3 regions of the Pseudoxanthomonas sp. PXM04 genome follow, and region 3 is predicted to be linked to each of the others. Evidence: riboswitches for the same ligand, from Rfam matches in the RefSeq annotation. Region 3 holds a riboswitch; each other region holds the start of a gene.
What was found. A riboswitch is a leader RNA that binds a small molecule or an ion and turns the genes downstream of it on or off. The one in region 3 is predicted to bind cobalamin.

Region 1 (7,114 bases), on a different contig from region 3:
GCGGGTAGATCCAGTACAGCGCGGCCAGGATCGCGAACCAGGGCAGAAACAGGATCAGGGCCAGATTGAGTTCGACCTGCGCGTTCATGGAGTCGGGGCTGCGGGAAGGAGAAGTCTGGAGGGGATCCTAGGCATTGCGGAGCAGTTGTCCAAGAATCAGAATCCCTGCCAGAAAACCGGATCAGATTTGACGCCATGTCGGTAACCGGTTGATTTGGAAGGCTCCCATGAAGCGCTACGAATCCCTGGCCGAGGACATCGCCCGCTCCATCCGTGACGGCCTGCTGCGGCCGGGCCAGCGGCTGCCGTCGGTGCGCCAGACCAGTGCCCGCCGCAAGGTCAGTCCGGCCACGGTGTTCCAGGCCTATTACCTGCTGGAAGCGCGCGGCCTGATCCGCTCGCGCCCGCGCTCGGGTTACTACGTGGCCGATGACGCGCGGCCATTGCCGCCGGAGCCCGAGCGCGCCTCGCAGCCAGCCGACGGCGCGCGGCCGGTGGACGTCAGCGAACTGGTGTTCGAGGTGCTGGAATCGGCGATGGTCCACGACGTGGTGCCGCTGGGTTCGGCGTTTCCCAGCCCGCTGCTGTATCCGCTGGACAAACTGGGCCGGGCCATGGCCGGCGCCGCGCAATCGCTGGATCCGTGGAGCACGGTGGACGATCTGACCCCCGGCAAGATCCAGCTGCGCCGGCAGATCGCGCTGCGCTACCTGATCGCCGGCGTGCAGGTGTCGGCCGACGAGATCGTCATCACCAACGGCGCGCTGGAAGCGTTGAACCTGTGCCTGCAGGCGGTCACCCGGCCCGGCGATACGGTGGTGGTGGAATCGCCCTGTTTCTATGCCGCCCTGCAGGCGCTGGAACGGCATGGCCTGCACGCGCTGGAGGTGCCCACCCATCCGCGCGAAGGCATCGACCTGGACGCGCTGGCGCAGGCCATCGAACGCCATCGTCCGGCGGCGTGCTGGCTGATGACCAGTTTCCAGAATCCGCTGGGCTGCACCCTGCCGGACGAGAAGAAGCGCGCGCTGGTGGACCTGCTCGATCGTCACGATATCCCGCTGATCGAGGACGACGTCTACGCGGAGCTGTATTTCGGCGAACGCCGCCCGCCGCCGGCCAAGGCGTTCGACCGCGGCGGACGGGTGCTGCATTGCGGATCGTTCTCCAAGAGCCTGGCGCCGGGCTATCGGGTGGGCTGGGTGGCGCCGGGTCGCTACCGGCGCGAGATCGCCCACCACAAGCTGACGTTCTCGCTGGCAACCTCGGCGCCCAGCCAGCTCGGCCTGGCCGCGTACCTGGAAAAGGGTGGCTACGAGCGCCACCTGCGGCGCCTGCGCAAGGCGCTGGAACGGCAGCGGCAGGAATACATGGGCGCGATCGCCCGGCACTTCCCCGAGGGCACGCGGATGACCCGGCCGCAGGGCGGCTACTTCCTGTGGGTGGAACTGCCGCCGCAGGTCGATGCGCTGGCCCTGCACCGGCAGGCGCTCGCCCAGGGCATCAGCCTCGCGCCCGGACCGATGTTCTCCGCCAGCCGCGCCTTCCGCCACTGCATCCGCCTCAACTATGGCCATCCGCTGGACGCACGCGCCGAACAGGCCATCACGACCCTGGGCACGCTGGCCACCGCCTTCCTGTCCCCACCTGTGGGAGCGACGTAAGTCGCGAGATTTTCCCTCAGCGGACGATTCCGGCCATCGCGACTGACGTCGCTCCCACAAGGAAAAATTCTCAAATCCTTGGCCCTGCCATCCATAACCCCACTTGTGGGAGCGACGTAAGTCGCGAGTTTTTCCTCAGGGTAAGGTTCCCGCCATTGCAACCGACATCGCTCCCGCAGGGAAAGAAGACTGCAGGACTCTTACAATACCGCCGGCATGCGCAAGATCATCCATATCGACATGGACGCGTTCTACGCGTCGGTGGAGCAGCGCGACGATCCGTCGTTGCGCGGCAAGCCGGTGATCGTGGCCTGGCGCGGCGCGCGTTCGGTGGTGTGCGCGGCCTCCTACGAGGCGCGTACCTTCGGCGTGCGCTCGGCGATGCCGGCGGTGCGCGCCGAACGGCTGTGTCCGGACGGCATCTTCGTGCCGCCGGACTTCACGCGCTACAAGGCGGTGTCGCGGCAGGTGCGCGAGATCTTCCTGCGCCAGACCGATCTGGTCGAACCGCTGTCGCTGGACGAAGCCTATCTGGACGTGACCGCGCCCAAGACCGACCTGCCTTCGGCCACCGCCATCGCCGAGGCCGTGCGCGCGCAGATCCGCGAGGAAACCGCGCTGACCGCCTCCGCCGGAGTGGCGCCGAACAAGTTCCTCGCCAAGATCGCCTCGGACTGGCGCAAGCCGGACGGCCTGTTCGTGATCAAGCCGGGTCAGGTGGACGCCTTCCTCATCCCGCTGCCGGTGGAGCGGATTCCCGGCGTCGGCAAGGTGATGCTGGGCAAGCTGCACGCGATGGGCATCCGCACCGTGGGCGAGCTGCGCGAGTGGCCGCAGATCGAACTGGAACAGCGCTTCGGCAGTTTCGGCGGCAGCCTGTTCCGGCGTGCGCGCGGCGTCGACGAGCGCCCGGTGGAACCGGATCAGCCGGTGCAGTCGATTTCCGCCGAGGACACCTTCGAGCGCGACGTGCCGCTGGCGGACATCGGCGAGGCGGTGCGGCGCCTGGCCGGCAAGACCTGGGAAGCGACCCGCAAGACCGATCGCGTCGGCCGCACCGTGGTGCTGAAGCTGAAAACCGCGCAGTTCCGCATCCTCACCCGCAGCTTCACCCCAGAAGCGCCGCCGGCCACCCTCGAGGAGTTCACCGCCATCGCGTTGGCCCTGCGCGAACGCGTGGACCTGCCGGCCGACACCCTGTACCGGCTGGTCGGCGTGGGCCTGTCCGGCTTCCGCGATCGCGAGGATGTCGTCGAGCAGCCCGGGCTGTTTGAAGACGCCTCGTAACCTGGATTTTTCCTTGTGGGAGCGACGTGAGTCGCGAGCTCTTCCGGAGTTTCCGGCTTTCCGGTATCGCGACTAGGTCGCTCCCACAAGGGAGAAAGGCAACAAGGCGCCCGGCACTCGCGGTCGAGCAGCAAGGATTGTTCGATAAATCTCCGTAACCCGGATGTCTCCCTGTGGAAGCGACGTGAGTCGCGAGCTTTTCCGGAGTTTCCGGCTTTCCGGTATCGCGACTTACGTCGCTCCCACAAGGGAGGGATGGCAAAAAAGAAAAAGCCCGGCGTCTGCCGGGCTTTTTCATGCACGCAATCAGCGCTTGGGCTGGTAGCGCAGGCTCAGGCCGTATTCGCGACCGGGCTGGTTGTACCAGGCGATGGTTTCGTATTCGCGGTCGAACACGTTGTCGACCTTGGCCAGCAACGTCCATTCCGGGGTGACCGCGTATTCCAGCCGCAGGTCGGCGGTGGCGAAGCCGCCCAGGCGGGTGGCATTGGTCAGCTCGTCGTAGCGGTAGCCCGCGCCATTGACGGTCGCGCCGACGCGGAAGTCGCCGAACGCGCGATCCACGTCGATGCGACCGGTGTTGCGCGCGCGGCGCGGCAGCAGCTTGTCGTTGTTGCTGGCGCTGCGGTTGCGCGGGTCGGTGTGGCTGATCTGGGCGGAGAGATCCCAGCCGGCCAGGGTGACGTCGACGGTGAACTCGGCGCCGCGGATGCGGGCCTCGTCCACCTGCACCATCGCGAAACTGCTGCCGTCATAGGTGATCAGATCATCGATGCGGGTCTCGTACAGATCCAGCGCCCAGCGCCAGGCGTCGCCGTTCTGGGCGATACCGACATTGAGGCTCTTCGATTTCTCCGGCTCCAGGTCGCGGTTGCCGCTCCACGGGTCGTACAGATCGCTGAAGGTCGGCGCCTTGAAACCGGTGCCGTAGGTCGCGCTGAGCTTGAAACCGCGCCCGAAGCTCATGCCCCAGCCGAGGTTGCCGGTGGTGTGGTTGCCGAATTGCTCGTTGTCGTCGTTGCGCACGCTGGCCTGCAACTGGTGGGCGCCGAACTTGCCCTGGTACTCGACGAAGCCGGCGGTGTTGCGGCGGCTGTCGGCGGCGTAGTCGGTGGTGCTGTCGAGATGGTCGATGTACCAATCCGCGCCGACGGTCAGCAACTGATCCTGGCCCAGGCCGATGTCGGCCTGCGCGCTGGCCGTGTTGCGGTGGGTGTTGTGGGTGCTGTCGTGATCGACCTCGTTGCGGTAGTTGTCGGTCTCGTTGTCGCTGCGGCCGACGTTGACGGTCAGGGCGAAGCGGTCGGTCGGCACGTAACGGACCTTGCCATTCAACACCTGCTGCACGTTCTCGGTGTAGTTGTAGTAGCCGTCGTACCGGTTCGCGCCTTCGGCGCGCAGCGCGCTGGCCTCGGCGGTCAGCGTGTCGGTCAGCTTGTAGCCGCCGCGCAGGCTGGCAGAGACGTTGCGGTAGCCGTCGCGGTCAGGTTCGTCGGCGTAGCAGCCGCGACCCTGCGATACCGAGCCGCGGCAGGCATTGATGCCATCGGTGCGCTGGTAGGCCGCGTCCGCGCCGAACCAGCCGCGCTCGCCGCCGCCGCCGAAGCCGGCGCTGGCCTGGCGCAGGCCATTGCTGCCGCCGCCGATCTGGAAGTGCGGCGCGTAGGTGCCCTGGTTGCGGCGGGTGAAGATCTGGATCACGCCGCCGATCGCCTCGGAGCCGTACAGGCTGGAGTTCGGGCCGCGCACGATCTCGATGCGATCGATCTGCGCCAGCGGCAGATCCGGGATGGCGGCGGCGGCGAAATCAGCCGAGTTCACCCGCACGCCGTCGATCAGCACCAGGGTGTGGCTGGAGTTGGTGCCGCGCAGGAACAGCGAGGTCTGCTTGCCCGGGCCACCGGCATTGGTCAGGTTGATGCCGGCGCGGCCGCGCAGCAGATCCTGCAGCGAGGTCGCCTGGCTGCGCTCGATGTCGGCGCGGTCGATGACCTGCGCCGGCGCCAGGCTGTCTTCCAGCGCGATCGCGGTGCGGGTGCTGGTGACGACGACTTCGTCCAGTTCGGTGGCGGCGTCCTGGGCGAGCGCCAGGCCCGGCAGCGCCAGGGCGACGGCCAGGGACAGGGTACGGATAGGTGGCATTGCAATCGGCTCCATGCGCCGCGCGCTCCCGCGCGGCATAACGAGGGGAGGCGGCAACGCGGGAACGGGAAGACAGCGGAAACGGCCGTACGCACGGCGCTCGCCGCCGCAACGCCCGCCGCGTCGCAACCAGTCGTCTTTCGGGCCGGTCTCCGGGCTTGCGAGCGCGATGGCGGCGCCATCGCCGGCCAGGGCGCCTTCCCGTGCGGATGCACAGTGGCGTATGCCCTGTCCTGGCTCGCTTACCGTTGCGGGGGCAGCGCCGGAATCACCCGCAGCGCCGGGATGGCGTGCGCGGGTTCACCGGCTTCCCGTTTCAACCCGGGGCGGAATCGTCCGCGGGTCACCAGAAAGCGCGGCGATCCTACCAGATACCGGTCTGGCGGATGCCGATCCTGTGGATGGGCGGGCCGCGCCCGGGCGGCAGCGCGCATCGATGGAAAGCGGGCAAGGCAAGGCATGCATCGGGGCGGGCGGGGATGGGCGCGAGGCCTCCCGTAGAATCCCGGTTCCCTCGCCGCAAGAAATCGCCTCGTGTCTTCCGACTGGATCCTCGCCGATTGCCGGCAACCTTCCCCCGAACACGCCGAACGCGCGCGCGCGCGCCAGGATCAGCTGACCAAGCCGCAGGGCTCGCTGGGCCGCATCGAGACCCTGGCGGTGGAACTGGCGGCGCTGCAACGCGCCGATCGTCCGACGCTGGCACGGGTGCCGGTGATCGTGTTCGCCGGCGATCACGGGGTGGTCGCCCAGGGCGTGTCGGCGTTTCCGTCCGAGGTGACGGTGCAGATGCTGCACAACTTCGCCCACGGCGGCGCCGCGATCTCGGTGCTGGCGCGCGAACTCGGTCTGCCGCTGCGGCTGGTGGATGCCGGCACCCGCGGCAGCCAGCCCATCGCCGGCGTACACGCCGACAAGCCCTGCCTGGGCACCCGCGACTTCAGCGTGGAAGCGGCGATGGACGAGGATGAACTCGCGCATGCGCTGGCGGCGGGCAGGCGCGCGGTGGAAGCGGCCGGCGACGCCGATCTGTTCGTGTTCGGCGAAATGGGCATCGGCAACACCACCGCGGCCAGCGCGTTGGCCTGCGCGCTGGCGGATCTGCCGCTGGAGGAACTGGTCGGCGCGGGTACCGGATTGCAGGGCGATCGGATTGCGCACAAGCAACGGGTGATCGCGGACGCGCTTGCATTGCACCGTCCGCACATCGCCGCGCACCCGCAGCCCGCGCGCGAGGCGCTGCGTCGTGTCGGTGGATTGGAAATCGCCGCGATGGCCGGCGCGATGATCGCCGCCGCCCAGCGGGGCGTACCGGTGCTGGTGGACGGTTTCATCGTCTCGGCCGCGGCACTGGCGGCGGTCCGCCTGCAACCCCAGGCGCGGCCATGGCTGCTGTTCTCGCACCAGTCCGCCGAGCGCGGCCACGCGCGCGTGCTGGCCGCGCTGGAAGCGCGCCCGCTGCTGCAACTGGATCTGCGCCTGGGCGAAGGCAGCGGCGCCGCGCTGGCGGTGCCGCTGCTGCGACTGGCCTGCGCGCTGCACGCCGGCATGGCCACCTTCGCCGAAGCCGCGGTTTCCGGACGCGACGAGACGCCATGATCCTCGACCTGGTGCGCCATGCCTCGACCGGACGCGTCGGTCATTTCGATGGCCGCACCGATCCGCCGCTGCTGCCGGGCGCCGCCGACGCGGTCTGCGGCGGTTGCACGGGCATTGCCTGGTCACGGGTGATCAGTTCGCCACGCCAGCGTGCGCTGCATACCGCGCAGGCGCTGGCCGCCGCGCAGGCGTTGCCGGTGGACATCGCCGATGACTGGGCGGAGTGGGATTTCGGCGACTGGGACGGTCGCCATCGCGACACCCTTGCGGCAGACCCGCACTCGCAGCGCGCCTTGCAGGATTTCTACCGGGATCCCGGCGCGCATCCGCCGCCCAACGCCGAACCCTGGGCCGGCTTCGAAGCACGCGTCGGTCGCGGCCTGCGCGCGCTGGCGCGACGCGAAGACACCTCGCCCGCGCTG
Region 2 (7,114 bases), on a different contig from region 3:
GCGGCGTCCAGCTCGGCGGCCGCCAATGCATCCTCCACCGCACGCGCGTGCTCGCCCAGACTGCGCCGGCCGATGGCCAGGTACAGCATGACCGCCGCAAACGCGGTCGCGAGCCACGGGAATTCCTGTCGCAGCCAGACGTCCACGCCTGCGACCACGGCCACCGGCGGAAGCACCGCCACACTCCACGCGAGCGCTCCCGCGCCGCGCGCATCACGATGCAGGCGACGTTCGAGCCAGTCCGCCCAGCGGCCGAATCCCACCAGCGGATGCCAACGGCGGGGTTCGCCCAGCAAAGTGTCCAGGCCGACGCCGGCCAGCATCGCCAGCACCGGCGTCATGGCAGGAACAACCGCAGCGCGGCCTGCGGATTCGACGGGAAATAGAAGTGGACGAAACTGGCGGTGAGGCGGCGATCCCGATGGACGGTTTCCCGGCTGGGACCACCATTCGGGTTGCTGGCGACGGCGAGCGGAACGGAGGCCAACTCCGCGCGGGCATAGTGGAACGTGTGTCCGCGCAGCACGCCTTCGGGCAGTTCGACCGATTGCAGGCCCAGCGCGGCCAGTCGCGGCTGCATGGCCGCTTCGCCCGCCATGAGTCCGGCCATCGCGGCACGCTCGCCGTCCTTGCCGGTCAGTGCCTCCAGGACGAACAGCATGCCGCCGCATTCGGCCAGCATCGGCTTGCCGTCATCGCGATGCGCACGCAGCGCTGCGTGCAATTCATGCTGTTGCGAAAGCACCGCCAGATGCAGCTCCGGATAACCACCGGGCAGCCAGACCGCGTCGCACTCGGGCAAGGACTCGCCCGCCAGCGGCGAGAAGAAACGCAGGTCCGCGCCCGCCGCGCGCAGCAGATCCAGATTGGCCGGATACAGGAAGCAGAACGCCGCGTCGCGGGCGATCGCGATGCGCAGGCCACGCAGCAACGGCGGCACGGGTTCGACGTCCATCGGCGCGAACGCCACCGGCGGCGGCAAGGTCGTGGCCGCATGAACACCCCAGGCATCGGCCAGCGCATCCAGCCGCGCGTCGATGTCGCCGAGTTCACCGGCCGACACCAGACCGAGGTGACGCTCCGGCAACGCCAGTTGCGCATCGCGCGGCAACGCGCCCAGCCAGTGCAGATCCGCCGGCAGGCTGCCGCGCAGCAGATCGGCGTGATGGGCGCTGCCGATGCGATTGGCGGCCACGCCATGCACGGCCAGACCTTCGCGATAGCGCGCCAACCCCGTCGCCAACGCGCCGAAGGTCTGCGCCATCGCCGATCCGTCGATGACCGCCAGCACCGGCACGCCCAGCGCCTGCGCCAGATCCGCGCTGGAGGGCGATCCGTCGAACAGGCCCATGACGCCTTCGATCAGGATCAGGTCGGATTCGCCCGCCGCCGCATGCAGGCGCGCACGCACGTCGGCCTCGCCGGTCATCCATAGATCCAGTTGGTAGGCCGGCGCGCCGCTGGCGCGTTCCAGCACCATCGGATCCAGGAAGTCCGGACCGGTCTTGAACACCCGCACGCGACGGCCCTGGCGACGGTGCCAGCGGGCCAGCGCGGCGGTCACGCTGGTCTTGCCCTGCCCCGAAGCGGGCGCGGAGACCAGCAATGCCGGACAGCGGAAGGTTTCGGAATCCATGGTCTACAGTTCAATACCGTGCTGGGCCTTGATACCCGCCTTGAACGCATGCTTGATCAGGCGCATCTCGGTGACCGTGTCGGCCGCGTCAATCAGTGCCTGCGGCGCGCCGCGTCCGGTGACGACCACGTGCTGGCGCGGCGGTCGCGCGGCCAGCGCGGCGAGCACCTGGTCCAGCGGGACGTAATCCTTGTTCAGGGCGATGTTGAGTTCGTCGAGCAGGACAAAATCATAGGCCGGATCCGACAGCATCCGCGCGGCCTCTTGCCAGGCCACGCCGGCCGCGGCGATGTCGCGCTCGCGATCCTGGGTTTCCCAGGTGAAGCCCTCGCCCATCACACGATAATCGACGTCCTCGTCGAAGCGACGGAAGAACGCCTCCTCTCCGGTGGAAAAGCTGCCTTTGATGAATTGCACGACCCCGCAATGGAAGCCGTGTCCCAGGCTGCGCGCCAGCATGCCGAAACCGGAGGAACTCTTGCCCTTGCCATTGCCGGTGTTCACCACCAGCACGCCGCGGTCGATGGTGGCGCGGGCGACCCGGCGATCGACCAGTTCCTTCTTGCGCTGGGCGCGTTCGCGATAGTGCTCCTCCTCGCTGAGCCCGCGGCGTTCCGAACCGCGGCTCATGCCGGGCTGCCCTGGCGGGAGGCGGCGCGTGCGGCCAGCCCGCGCAGGCATGCGCGAACCAGGAAAGCGACGCCCACGTAACCGGCCAGCGTGCCCAGGGCGCGCGGATAGTAGTGCGGAATGCGAGCGAGAAAGCCGTCCAGGGTCGGCTCCGGATAGCGCCCGGAGAAGAAATAGAAACCGCCCTTGGACAACAGGTAGGCCACGCTCGCCGTCACCGCCAGCGTCAATGCCAGGCGGGGTACCGTGCCCGCGTGGTCCCGGTGCAGCCCGCGATAGGCATGGCCGCCCAGCCATAGCGCCGCGTAGGCGAACGCCAATGCCCAGTAGGCCGGCGACAGGCACCAGTCGGTGATGGTGCCGTTGGCGAGGCTGCCGAAGTCCAGCAGCGACGACAGCACGAAGAAGGCCGGCAGCGTCCACATCGGCCGCAGCAGCGCGCCGGCCAGGAAGAACACCGCCCACGATGCGCTGGGCAGCGCATCCACGCTGGCGAAGTGCTGGCCGCGGGTGGCGATCATCAGCAGCGCCAGGGCGATGCCGGTGAGGAGCTGCGCACGCGTGGACGTCAGCGGCAGCGCGGGTTCGGATGTGACGGACAGGTGCTTTGCGGACATCGCGGTTCTCCTGATCAGGTGCCGAGGGAGGCGGGACGACGACGGGTAGCCAGCAACAGGCCATGCACCAGCAATGCGCTGGCCACGTAGGTCAGCGTGGTCCGCACGAACAGCGGTCCCCACTGCCAGATCCGCGCCAGGTACTGCGACCATTCCGGATTCGGGTAGCGCCCGCCCAGCCAGTAGAACGCGCCGTTGGAAATCAGGAACGACAGCGAGGCGCAGGCCAGCGCCACCAGCAGCGCGCCGCACAGCCCGCGCCAGTCTTGCGCCATCCTCGGCGCGTAGGCGCGGCCGCCGTACCAGAGCACCGCGTAGGCCGGCAGCAGGAGGGCGTAGGCAGGTGTCACGCAGAAATCACTGACGCCGGCCAGTTCCACCGCCGCCCAGTCGATGCCCACCGCCAGCCCCAGCAAGCCCAGGAACGGCAGGTGTCCGCGCAGGTACAGGCCGCCCAGGAAGAAGATCGCCATCGACGCGTCCGGCAGATGCAGGACATCGCCGAAGTGATGGTAACGGGTGGCGATCATCAGCACCGCGAAGGTGGCGAGCAGACCGAGATGGAAAGGCCGTGACAGTGGTTTCATCTTGTGCTCCGGTCAGTGGGTGACGGGCTGGTAGCGGACAGTCAACAACCAGGTCCGTCCCGGCTGGTTGTAGAGCGCGGCGGTTTCGTAGCGCTTGTCGAACACGTTGGAGGCCGCCAGTTGCAATTGCCACGCCGGCGTCAGCGTGTAGCCCATGCGCAGGTCGACCAGCCCGTACCCGCCCAGGCGGGTGGTGTTGGCGAGGTTGTCGTAGCGTTCGCCCACGCCGATCGCGCTGGCGCCTACGCTGAACGCGCCGAAGCGGCGATCGGCATCGATGCGGGCGCTGCTTCGCGCTCGTCGCGGCAGCAGGTTGTCGCGGTTGGGATTGTCGCCATCGTTGCGCGGATCCAGCCGGGTCAGGCTGGCGCGCAGATCCCAGTCCGCCAGCCGTACCGCGCCTTCGGCCTCGATGCCGCGGATGCGCGCGCGATCAATGTTGTTGGGGCCGCCGGAGTCTCCCAGCGAGGCATCGAACGCGATCATGTCGTCGATGCGCGTCTCGTAGGCATGCAGCGCCCAACGCGCACGCCCGTGATCGCCTCGCAGGCTCAGCTCGACGCTGCGCGAGGTTTCCGGACCCAGTTCCGGATTGCCGTAGCCCGGGAAGTAGAGTTCGTTGAAGGTGGGCGCCTTGAAGCCGGTTCCGTAGCTGGCACCCAGGCGCAGCTGTTCGGTGAAGTCCCAACCCCATTGCAGGCTGCCCGTGGTCTCGCCGCCGAACTGGCTGTCGTCGTCGCGGCGCGCACTGGCCTGCAGCGACTGCCGGCCGAATTCCTGCTGCCATTGGCCGAACACGCCGCGATTGATCCGGCGATCGCGCGCGTAGCGGGTATTGCTGTCCACCTCGTCGCCGGACCAGTCGTAGCCCAGGGTCAACAAGCCCGCGCCGACCCCCAGGTCGGCCTGCAGCGAACCCAGCTTGCGGCGGGTGTCGAAGTGGGAGGAATACACGCCATCGAGGAAGTTCTCGCTCAGATCCGCGCTGGCGCCGGCGCTGGCAGTGATGCGCAGCCGATCATTGGCCGCGTAGCGCACGCGCCCGCCAACCACCTGCTGGACCGTATCGGCCTCGTTGTTGAGGCTGCCGTCGTATTCGTTGCGGCCTTCGGCGCGGAACAACCGCAGTTCCGCGTCCCAATGCTCGTCGAAGCGATAGCCGCCCTGCACGGTCAGCGAGGCGTTGCGGTAGCCATCGCGATCCGGATCGAAGTTGCGCCGGCCGCGATAGGCGTTGATGCCGTCGGTGTCCTGGTGCGCGGCCTGGATTGCATACCAGCCGCCCCGCTCGGCATCGCCGCTGCGCCCGCCGATGCCGGCGGAGGCGCGTCGGGTCCTTTCGCTGCCGATGCTGGCGCTGAAGTTGGGCTGGAACGGCCCCTGCGGCCGGCGGGTGAAGATCTGGATCACGCCGCCCAGCGCCTCGGATCCGTACAGGCTGGAGAATGGCCCGCGCACGATTTCGATGCGCTCGATCTGCTCGACGGGAATGTCCTGCAGCGATGCGCCGCCACTGGTGGCCGACCCCAGCTTGATGCCGTCGACCAACACCAGCACGTGATCGGATTCGGTGCCGCGCAGGAACAGCGACGTGGACTTGCCCGGACCGCCGTTGTTGGCCAGCGACAGGCCCGCGCGGCCAGTCAGCAGATCCGGCAGCGAGGCCGGCTGCAGGCGCTCGATCTCCTCGCGATCGATCACGGTGACCGCGGCCAGGGTCTGGTCCTGGGTCCGCGCGGTGCGCGTCGCGGTGACGATCACGCCATCCAGATCGGTGGCCGGCGCTCCGGCGAAGGCCGGGGTGGTGAAGCAAAGGGAAGGCAACAACGAAACCGCCAGGATCTGGCGGTGGAACGACGACTGCGGATGCACTGACACACTCCTTGACCGCGCCTGCCCGCGCGGAAGCGATGGAAAAGGACAGGCGGAAAGAGAGTGCTATGGCGACCGGAAACGAGCTGGCCTCCATGACATCGCCCACCGCATGTCACGCCGCTCAAAGGCCGGTCTCCGGGCTCGCGAGTGAAGCCGGGAAAGATCCGTGCTTCCGGTCCGCGCCTTCCCATGCATCAAGCACAGTGGCTGTTGCGGTACCTTGTCTCGCCTACCGTTGCGGGGGCAGCTCCGGAATTGCCGATCGTGCGAACACGATCCGGCGCACCGGATTCCCGTTTCAACCACCGGCCAGGCCGGCGGTCACCTCAGGCGGCGCGAGTATAGCAGTTGATGGCAGTGTGGCCCCGGCGCCGTGGCGTGCGCCGGAGCGGCCGCGCGTCGCGGCTCAGCGCTTGCCCGGTGCGGGCGTCGCGGCGGGCGTGGCGGACTCGCGTTGCAGCGTGACCGGGATCGACTTGACCCGCGCATCCAGCGCCTTGACCACGTCGGCGGTCAGATCGTGGCTCATGTTGCCGGCCAGCACCATGCCGCGATCCAGCAGCACGCCGCAGCCGTGGCGCTGGTAGGCCTCGGCGATGAGCGGCTGGGCGGCGGTGGAGATCCGTTCCAGCACCGACGCGCGGGTCGCCTCGATCTCGCGCGAGCGCTGGCTGGCGCGCTGCTGCACGGCCTGCGCTTCCTGCACCGCCTTGCTCTGCTCGGGGGTGAACTTGTCAGCGGAAATGTTGCCGCGCACGCCCACGCGGATCAGTTCCGCCTCAGCGCGGCTCTTGTCGCGTTCGATCTCGGCCTGGGCGTCGGTCACCAGTTTCTGCAACTGCACGCCCGCGTCCTTGCCGGCGGCCGCGTTGGAGAACACCGCTTCGCGGCTGAGGTAGCAGACACCGGCGACGACCGGGCCTTCGAGCGAGCCGGTCGCGCCGCCAGCCGCCTGCGCGCAGACGCCATTGGCCGCAGTGAGCGTCACGGCGAGAGTGAGGAAACGGAGTGTGTTGGAGGAATTCTTGCACATGGGAATGTTATCGTCGTCCGGTTGACGGAAGTGGGGTTTCAATCAGGGGGCCAGCAGGTCGTTGAAGCGGCCCAGCGACGCCAGGTGGAAGTGCACCAGCGCCAGCCAGCCCTTGCGATGCCAGTCGACGATCACCGCGTCCGGCAGCGCGGCGAATTTTTCGCCATCGACCACCTGGAAGCCATCGACGCTGCTGCGGCGCCCATCCGCGAAGGCGATGTTGGCGCTGCGTTCGATCAGCAGCCCCTGCTCGGCCAGCGCGGCGGCGAAGGTACGTGTGGCCTGGTCCTCGCGGGTGAAGGTGTCGCAGAACTGCAGCGCCTGCCTGGTCAGCTCGCTCGGCTCGCCGTTCTCGAACAGCGGATTGCCCTCCTCGCCCGACGGGATCACCGCGTCGGAGCCGGCATCGATGGCCAGCACGTAGCCTTCCGGATCCCGGGTCTGCACGAACACGAACGGATAGCGGCGCACGTAGGCCGGCACGTACGCGCCGTCGCTCCAGGTGTCGCCGTTGACGAAGCGGTTGCGTCCGGCTTCCACGCCCAGCACCGCCAGCGGGGTGTTGTCCGGGCCGGCGAACACCAGCGGATAGTTGCGCGCGGCGGCGGCGAACTCGCCGATCACCACCGGTACGGAATTGCTGGCGGCGGCGAAGCCGACGCCGGTCGGGCGCACCCGCCACTGGGCGTGTTCGACCGAGGACAGTACGCGCGGCTCGCGATAGAACAGCGGCCAG
Region 3 (7,114 bases):
GCCCCTTCCCCCGCAAGCGGGAAGGCCGGGATGGGGGCAAACGGAGCGGGATGCATCCGTTCGCGAATTTCCGCCCCTTCCCCCGCTGGCGGGGGAAGGTTGGGATGGGGGCGAACGGGTCGGACTGCATCCGTTCGCGAATTTCCGCCCCTTCCCCCGCAAGCGGGGGAAGGCTGGGATGGGGGCGAACGAAGTGGAGGCCTGTCCGTCTGCGAAAAAAACGTGATGAAGCGAAGTGACTCTTCGGTGGGCGTTCCGGCGGTTTGCGTTCAATGGCTTCGGCCTTGCCCCCACCCTGACCCTCCCCCGCGAGCGGGGGAGGGGACTGTCCAGCGGGTATTGGCGCATCCCTGCGCCCGGAACGTCCTGTTCCTTTCTTCCCTATGTGCATCCTGCGTGGGGATTTCGGAGGGTGATCTTTCGACCGCGCATGAATTCGCTACTGGCACGCCTCGCATGCTTCCGGGTTCTCCAACGAGCACGACACCGCTTCCACCGCCGTATAGGCCGGCTTCGGCGCCTCGCTGCCCACGCTGCTGACCGTGGTCTTGGCGATGCGGGTGGCCGGGCGCGAGCGCAGGTAGTAGGTGGTCTTGATGCCCTGCTTCCACGCATACATGTACATGGACGACAGCGCGCCGATGTTCGGGCTTTCCATGAACAGGTTGAGCGAGGCCGACTGATCGATGTAGGCGCCGCGCTCGGCGGCCATGTCGATCAGCGAGCGCATCGGCAGTTCCCAGGCGGTGCGGTAGATCTGGCGCAGCGGCTCGGGAATCTGCGCGATGCCCTGGATCGAACCCTCGGCCAGTTTGATCGCATCGCGCATCTCCGGCGTCCACAGGCCCAGCTGCTTCAGTTCGGCCACCAGATAGCGGTTGACCTGCAGGAAGTCGCCGGACAGGGTCTCGCGCTTGAACAGGTTGGAGATCTGCGGTTCCACGCATTCGTAGCAGCCGGCGATCGAGGCGATCGTCGCGGTCGGGGCGATGGCGATCAGCAGCGAGTTGCGCAGCCCGTGCTCGCGGATGCGCGCGCGCAGCGCGTCCCAGCGCGCGCCGTCCTGCGGCGCCACGTTCCAGGCGTCGAACTGCAGTTCACCGGAGGCCGCGCGGGTGTCGGCGAAGGACGGATGGCGGCCGCGTTCCTCGGCCAGCTCGCACGAGGTTTCCAGCGCGTGGAAATAGATGGTCTCGGCGATCTTCTGCGACAGCGCGCGCGCCTCGGTGCTGTCGAACGCCAGCCGCTTGCGGAAGAACACGTCCTGCAGGCCCATGCAGCCCAGTCCGACCGGACGCCAGCGCAGGTTGCCGCGGCGCGCCGATTCGATCGGGTAGAAGTTCAGATCGATCACCCGATCCAGCTGGCGCACCGCCAGCCGGACGGTTTCGGCCAGGCGTTCGAAATCGAAGTCGCCGTACTCGTCGAAATGGCGGGCGAGGTTGATCGAGCCCAGGTTGCAGACTGCGGTCTCCTCGGCCGAGGTGATCTCCAGGATCTCGGTGCACAGGTTGGACAGGTGGATGACGTTGTTCGCGCGCAGGGTCTGGTTGCTGGCGCGGTTGCACTTGTCCTTGAAGGTCATCCAGCCGTTGCCGGTCTCGGCCAGCGTGCGCATCATCCGCGCGTACAGCTTGCGCGCCGGCACCGCCTTGGCGGCCTTGCCCTGGGTCTCGGCCTGCAGGTAGGCCTGCTCGAACGCCTCGCCGTACAGATCCGTCAGCTCCGGCACCACGCGCGGATCGAACAGCGACCACTGCTGATCGGCCTCCACCCGCTTCATGAACAGATCCGGCACCCAGTTGGCCAGGTTGAGGTTGTGGGTGCGGCGCGATTCGTCGCCGGTGTTGTCGCGCAGTTCCAGGAAATCCTCGACGTCGGCGTGCCAGGTTTCCAGGTACACGCAGGCCGCGCCCTTGCGCTTGCCGCCCTGGTTGACCGCCGCGACCGAGGAGTCCAGCGTCTTCAGCCACGGCACGATGCCGTTGGAATGGCCGTTGGTCGACTTGATCAGCGAGCCGCGCGAACGCACCCGCGTGTAGCTGACGCCGATGCCGCCGCTGAACTTGGACAGCTGGGCGATATCGCCGTACTTCTGGTAGATCGATTCCAGCGAATCCTGCGGCGAGTCCAGCAGGAAGCACGAGGACAGCTGTTCGTGGGTGGTGCCGGAGTTGAACAGGGTCGGCGAGCTGGGCAGGTAGTCCAGGTTGCCCATCCGGCGGTACAGCGCCAGCGCTTCGGACACGTCCTCGCTGAGCGCGCAGGCGATGCGCAGGAAGAACTGCTGCGGGGTCTCGATGACCTTGCGGGTGTGCGGATGGCGCAGCAGGTAGCGGTCGTACAGGGTGCGCAGGCCGAAGTAATCGAAATGCAGATCCAGCGAGGCGTCCAGCGCGTCGTTTAGCTTGCGCGCGTTGGTCTGCACGAAGTTCAGCAGGCGATCGTTGATGAGTCCCACCTCGTGGCCGCGCGTCACCGACTGCGAGAACGCGTGGATTTCCTGCCCGGTCACTTCCTTGGCGATGTAGCTGGCCAGCAGGCGCGCGGCCAGCCGGCTGTATTCGGGTTCCTCGGCGGTCAGCAGCGCGGCGGTGCGGATGGACAGTTCGTCCAGTTCGCGCGTGCTGGCGCCGTCGTACAGGCCGGAGATGGTGCGGGTGGCCACGCGCATCGGATCGATGGCGTGCAGGCCCTCGCAGCTGCGCTGCACCGCGCGGACGATCTTGTTCAGATCCACCGGCTCGCGGCTGCCGTTGCGCTTGGTCACGCTCATCGCGGTGGCGGTGGGCGGCGAGGTCAACAGGAATGCGTCCTTCTGGGACGGGGAGACGTCGGTTTCGGCGACGGCGGTATCGGTCGGGGTCACGGGGCTTCCTCCATGCGTGATGCACGCGGCGACCTGTCCCTCGCAGGCAGCGGAAGGCCGGATGAAGCATCAGGGTGGGGAAGCGGCGTCGCAGGGACCGCGACCGTGGAAACGGATGGCCGGCCTGCTTCACCAGCCATCTCCCCCCGGAGATTCCGCGGCCGGCACCGCGCGGTGTGCAACGCGCGGCTGTCGGCAGGTCTTCGGACTCGTGGACGCGGAAGCCTTGCTTCCTCCTAGCCCGTCGCTTCCCAAGGCGAGGCGCCTCAGTGCCAATGACGGGTTCGTTTCCACCTACCGCTGCGGGGCAGCGCCGGCATTCGACCGGCTTCCCTTTTCATCCCCCGGCTTGCGGCCGGAGGAACCGACGGCCACAAGATAGTGGGGGCATATGGGAGCGTCAACACCAAATATGGTGCCGACGCTGTTGTGAAACCCGACACCTTGCAGTGGCGGGCGTTCCACGCGATGACTACTTCACGAAGCGGATCGCCGCCAGCGCTTCGTGCAGGCGCGCCTGCGCGACGGCCCCGTCGAACGGCGGCGTGCGCGGCGGGTCGTAGACCTCCGGACGGGTGCCGACCACCAGCAGGTCGATGGCGTAGCAGCGTTGCTGGCGCACCGCGCGGTAGGCGTCCACGGTCAGGTAGTGGCTCATCGCCGCGTCGCTGGCGCGGAAATGCCGGAACGGCTGGCCATCGATGCGGACTTCGTCGCGCGGCGTGGGCAGCGCCGAATCGGAAACCTCCAGGCAGCGGGCCACGCTGTCCGCGTCATCGCTGACGCCCACGCGAAGCTCCGCCGCCGTCACCTCGTTGGAGCCGTCCAGCACCAGCGCGGCCACCGCCTTGCCACGGCTGTCGGTCTGGGCGAACGCCTTCCAGTCATCGATAGCCAGATAGCTGCGGCGGAAGTCGCGGCGCAGGGTGAAACCCGGCCACGGCAGGATCGCCACGCCCAGCGCTTCGTCCACGAACTGCGCCTGCAAGGCGATGCGCGAGGCCTGCGCATCGGACACCGGCGGCGGAGCCGGTGCGGTCGCGACCGCTCGCGTGGCGGACGTGGCGTTGGCGGTATCGACGGGATGTTCCGATTGGCAGGCCGACAACAGGCTCAGCAGACAGACCGCACCCAGGCGTTGATTCATCGATCTTCCTTTCTCGTTCGCGTCAGCGCGGGCGAGTCTGGCAAAGCGAGGATGAACGTACCCAAGGCACCGCCGCGAACGGTTCAGGCTCGCGACTTCAGCAATGTGGAGAGCAATTAACGCCGGCCAATCACCCGGCGCGATCAGCGCGAATGCGGATCACGCATCGCGCGGCGTACGCGAATCGTCGCTGTCGGGTTTCGGCGCAACCCATTGCGCGGCCAGGATGCCGGCTTCGTACAGCAGGCACATCGGAATCGCCAGCATCAGCTGGGAGACCACGTCCGGCGGCGTGATCACCGCGGCCAGGATGAAGATGCCGACCACCGCGTAGCCACGCCCCTGGCGCAACTGCTGCGGCGTCACCCAGCCCATCACCGCCATGATCACCAGCGCCACCGGCAGCTCGAAGCTGACCCCGAAGGCCAGGAAGATCACCAGCACGAAATCGAGATACTTGCCCGGATCCGGCGCGATGGTGACGATGTCCGGAGTGAACATCATCAGTGCGTGGAAGACGCCCGGCAGCACCAGGAAGTAGGCGAACGCGCAGCCGGCGTAGAACAGCGTGATCGCCGAGACCAGCAGCGGCAGCGCCAGCCGCTTCTCGTGTTTGTAGAGACCCGGCGCGACGAAACCCCAGGCCTGGTACAGCAGCCACGGTGCGGTCGCGAACAGGGCGGCGAAGAACGCCAGCTTGATCGGCGCGAAGAAACCGGAGGTCGGATCGTTGGCGATCATCTGCGCGGCCTGGCTTTTCGGCAGCTGGCTCAGCATGGGCAGGGCCAGCTGGCTGTACAGCGTCTTCACGAACGGCAGCAGCGCCACCAGCACGATCACCACGCCCAGCAGCGCCCGCATCAACCGCGTGCGCAGCTCCAGCAGGTGGCCCATCAGGCTGCTTTCGGCCTGATCCTCAGGTGCGTCGTGGTTCATCGCTGGCGTCGTGGGGCGTGGTCGCGGCGTCGTCGGCCGGCGGGGCGGGTTCCGGTTCGGCGCCCAGGGCGGGGGCCGGCGTGCTTTCCACCGAGGCGCGCAGGTCCTCGAATTCGCGTTCGGTCTGCGCCGCGCCCTCGCGCACCTTGCGTTCGGTCTCGCGCAGCGCTTCTTCCGTGTCGCGCAGGCTGCGCTTGAGTTCCTCGGCCGCCAGCTCGCGCTCGAATTCGTCCTTCACCGAATGCCATTGCGCGCGCGCGCGGCGTACCCACAGGCCGGCGAAACGCGCCGCCTTGGGCAGCCGTTCCGGGCCCAGGACGACCAGCGCGACGATGGCAATGATCAGCAGTTCGCTGAAGCCGATATCGAACATGGCGGCAGGCCGGCCGCGCGGTCAGTTGGCGTCGCGGTCGCGCTCTTTCGACGCGCTGGATTCGGCGTTGCGGGACTGCGACTGATCGTCAAGCCGTTCGACCGGCTTGTCCTCGTCCTGCTGCATGCCCTTCTTGAAGCCCTTGACCGCTTCGCCCAGATCCTGGCCGACATTGCGCAAGCGCTTGGTGCCGAAGATCAGCAGAACGACCACCAGAACGATGATCCAATGCCAGATGCTGAAACCGCCCATGGTCTTCTCGTGCGTTGAGTAATGAAATTCAGGCGATCAGCATAGCGCAGGCACGCCCGGAGATCCCGGGCGCGGTGCGATGTTTTCGCTTTTCCTAGGGCGTACTGTTGAGCGGTTCAGTACGGACTTCACCCTCGGCCACCGGCTGGAAACCGGACTGGGCAGGTGGGGTGGTCGGCGCCTGGCCCAGCGGGGCGGTTTCGGCCGCCGGCGCGGTCGAAGCGGCCGCTGCCGGGGCCGCTGCGGTCACGGTCGCGGCCGGTGCGGGCGTCGACTTGCCGGCACGCGCGGCGCGCGCGGCCGCGGTCACTTCCTCCAGCTGATCCCGGAAGCCGACCACGGCGCCGGACGGATGGCCGGCGCGGCCTTCGAAAATGGCGCGCGGCGTGCTGCCGCCACCATAGACCGCGGTGTTGGCGTCGTCATCGATCTGCAACACGGCGCCATCCAGCGCCACGCCCGCGAACAGGCCGCGGGCGCGCGACCACGACCAGATCTCGGCCTTGAGCTGGCCATCGGTGGCGGCGGCGGCGTTGCGGCCCACCGGACCGGCGGCCACGCCGGCATCGGCGCCCAGGGTGATCTTGCCGTTGACGATGTTGTCCAGGTTGCGGTCGTTGCGGAACACCAGGACGATGTCCGAGGACTGCACGCCGGCCTGGAAGCCGATGCTGCCGCCGGTCAGCTTGACGAACACCGGCTGCGACCAGGTGCCGTCCGGATTCTTGACCGACATCAGGCCATGGCCGCGACGGCCGCCGAACACCAGGCCGGCCTTGAGGGTGTCGGGAATGACGACGATGGCGCGCCCTTCGTCCAGCAGCTTGTCGGGGATGCCTTCCTCGGGGATGCGGCGGATTTCGTCCAGCACGCGCACCGCGTTGGTGGCGCGCTCGTCCTCCTTGGGACCGGCGAGGGCCTGGCCGGCGAACAGGGCGGTGGCCAGCAGGGTCGCGGCCGGCAGCATCAGCAGGCGGGAATGGCGGCGTTTCATGGGCGCTCCGAAGGTGGATTCGCAGAAATTTACTGCAACCGCTTGAAAATAGGTAAATGCGAATGAATCGGCGCTGAGGATTCCGGCCTTCGGCCGCCGTCCATCGATTCGATCGAAGAAGGCCATTGATAAGGAGAAGCGGCTCGCAAGAGTGCGCTCTGCCACAATAGGCGGATGCCCGACGCACCCGATACCGCGCTGATCGCGGTCAATCTAGGCACGCCCGAGGCGCCCACGGCTCCCGCCGTCCGGCGCTATCTGGGCGAGTTCCTGCTCGATCCCCGCGTGGTCCAGCTCAGTCGCTGGATCTGGTACCCGCTGCTGTTCGGCCTGATCCTGCCGCTGCGCGGTCCGCGCGCGGCCCACAAGTACGCCCAGATCTGGTTGCCGGAAGGCTCGCCGCTGGCCGTGCATACCCGCCGCCTGGCCGAGGCGATCCAGCAACGCCTGCCGCATTGGCGGGTGGTCGATGCCATGCGCTACGGCCAGCCGGCCCTGCCGGAGCGGCTGCGCGAGCTGCGCCAGGCCGGGATTCGCCGGCTG

Region 1: it holds a riboswitch for cobalamin, as region 3 does, so the genes downstream of both, btuB (TonB-dependent vitamin B12 receptor) here and IB228_RS10285 (ribonucleoside-diphosphate reductase subunit alpha) in region 3, are expected to answer to the same signal.
Region 2: it holds a riboswitch for cobalamin, as region 3 does, so the genes downstream of both, btuB (TonB-dependent vitamin B12 receptor) here and IB228_RS10285 (ribonucleoside-diphosphate reductase subunit alpha) in region 3, are expected to answer to the same signal.

What each region holds. Positions count from the first base shown of each region.
Region 1 is NZ_JACVAG010000006.1:188,356-195,469, forward strand. It holds gene IB228_RS15520 (hypothetical protein) at 1-88, opposite strand, end outside; gene IB228_RS15525 (PLP-dependent aminotransferase family protein) at 228-1,664, shown strand; gene dinB (DNA polymerase IV) at 1,881-2,951, shown strand; gene btuB (TonB-dependent vitamin B12 receptor) at 3,258-5,093, opposite strand; cobalamin riboswitch at 5,219-5,459, opposite strand; gene cobT (nicotinate-nucleotide--dimethylbenzimidazole phosphoribosyltransferase) at 5,628-6,692, shown strand; gene IB228_RS15545 (histidine phosphatase family protein) at 6,689-7,114, shown strand, end outside.
Region 2 is NZ_JACVAG010000004.1:639-7,752, reverse strand. It holds gene cbiB (adenosylcobinamide-phosphate synthase CbiB) at 1-341, opposite strand, end outside; gene IB228_RS10825 (cobyrinate a,c-diamide synthase) at 338-1,636, opposite strand; gene cobO (cob(I)yrinic acid a,c-diamide adenosyltransferase) at 1,640-2,266, opposite strand; gene IB228_RS10815 (hypothetical protein) at 2,263-2,787, opposite strand; gene IB228_RS10810 (hypothetical protein) at 2,898-3,470, opposite strand; gene btuB (TonB-dependent vitamin B12 receptor) at 3,483-5,342, opposite strand; cobalamin riboswitch at 5,454-5,689, opposite strand; gene IB228_RS10800 (OmpH family outer membrane protein) at 5,752-6,378, opposite strand; gene IB228_RS10795 (SapC family protein) at 6,421-7,114, opposite strand, start outside.
Region 3 is NZ_JACVAG010000003.1:400,729-407,842, forward strand. It holds gene IB228_RS10285 (ribonucleoside-diphosphate reductase subunit alpha) at 440-2,776, opposite strand; cobalamin riboswitch at 3,046-3,253, opposite strand; gene IB228_RS10290 (hypothetical protein) at 3,342-4,016, opposite strand; gene tatC (twin-arginine translocase subunit TatC) at 4,176-4,952, opposite strand; gene tatB (Sec-independent protein translocase protein TatB) at 4,933-5,325, opposite strand; gene tatA (Sec-independent protein translocase subunit TatA) at 5,347-5,577, opposite strand; gene IB228_RS10310 (lipid-binding SYLF domain-containing protein) at 5,672-6,544, opposite strand; gene hemH (ferrochelatase) at 6,746-7,114, shown strand, end outside.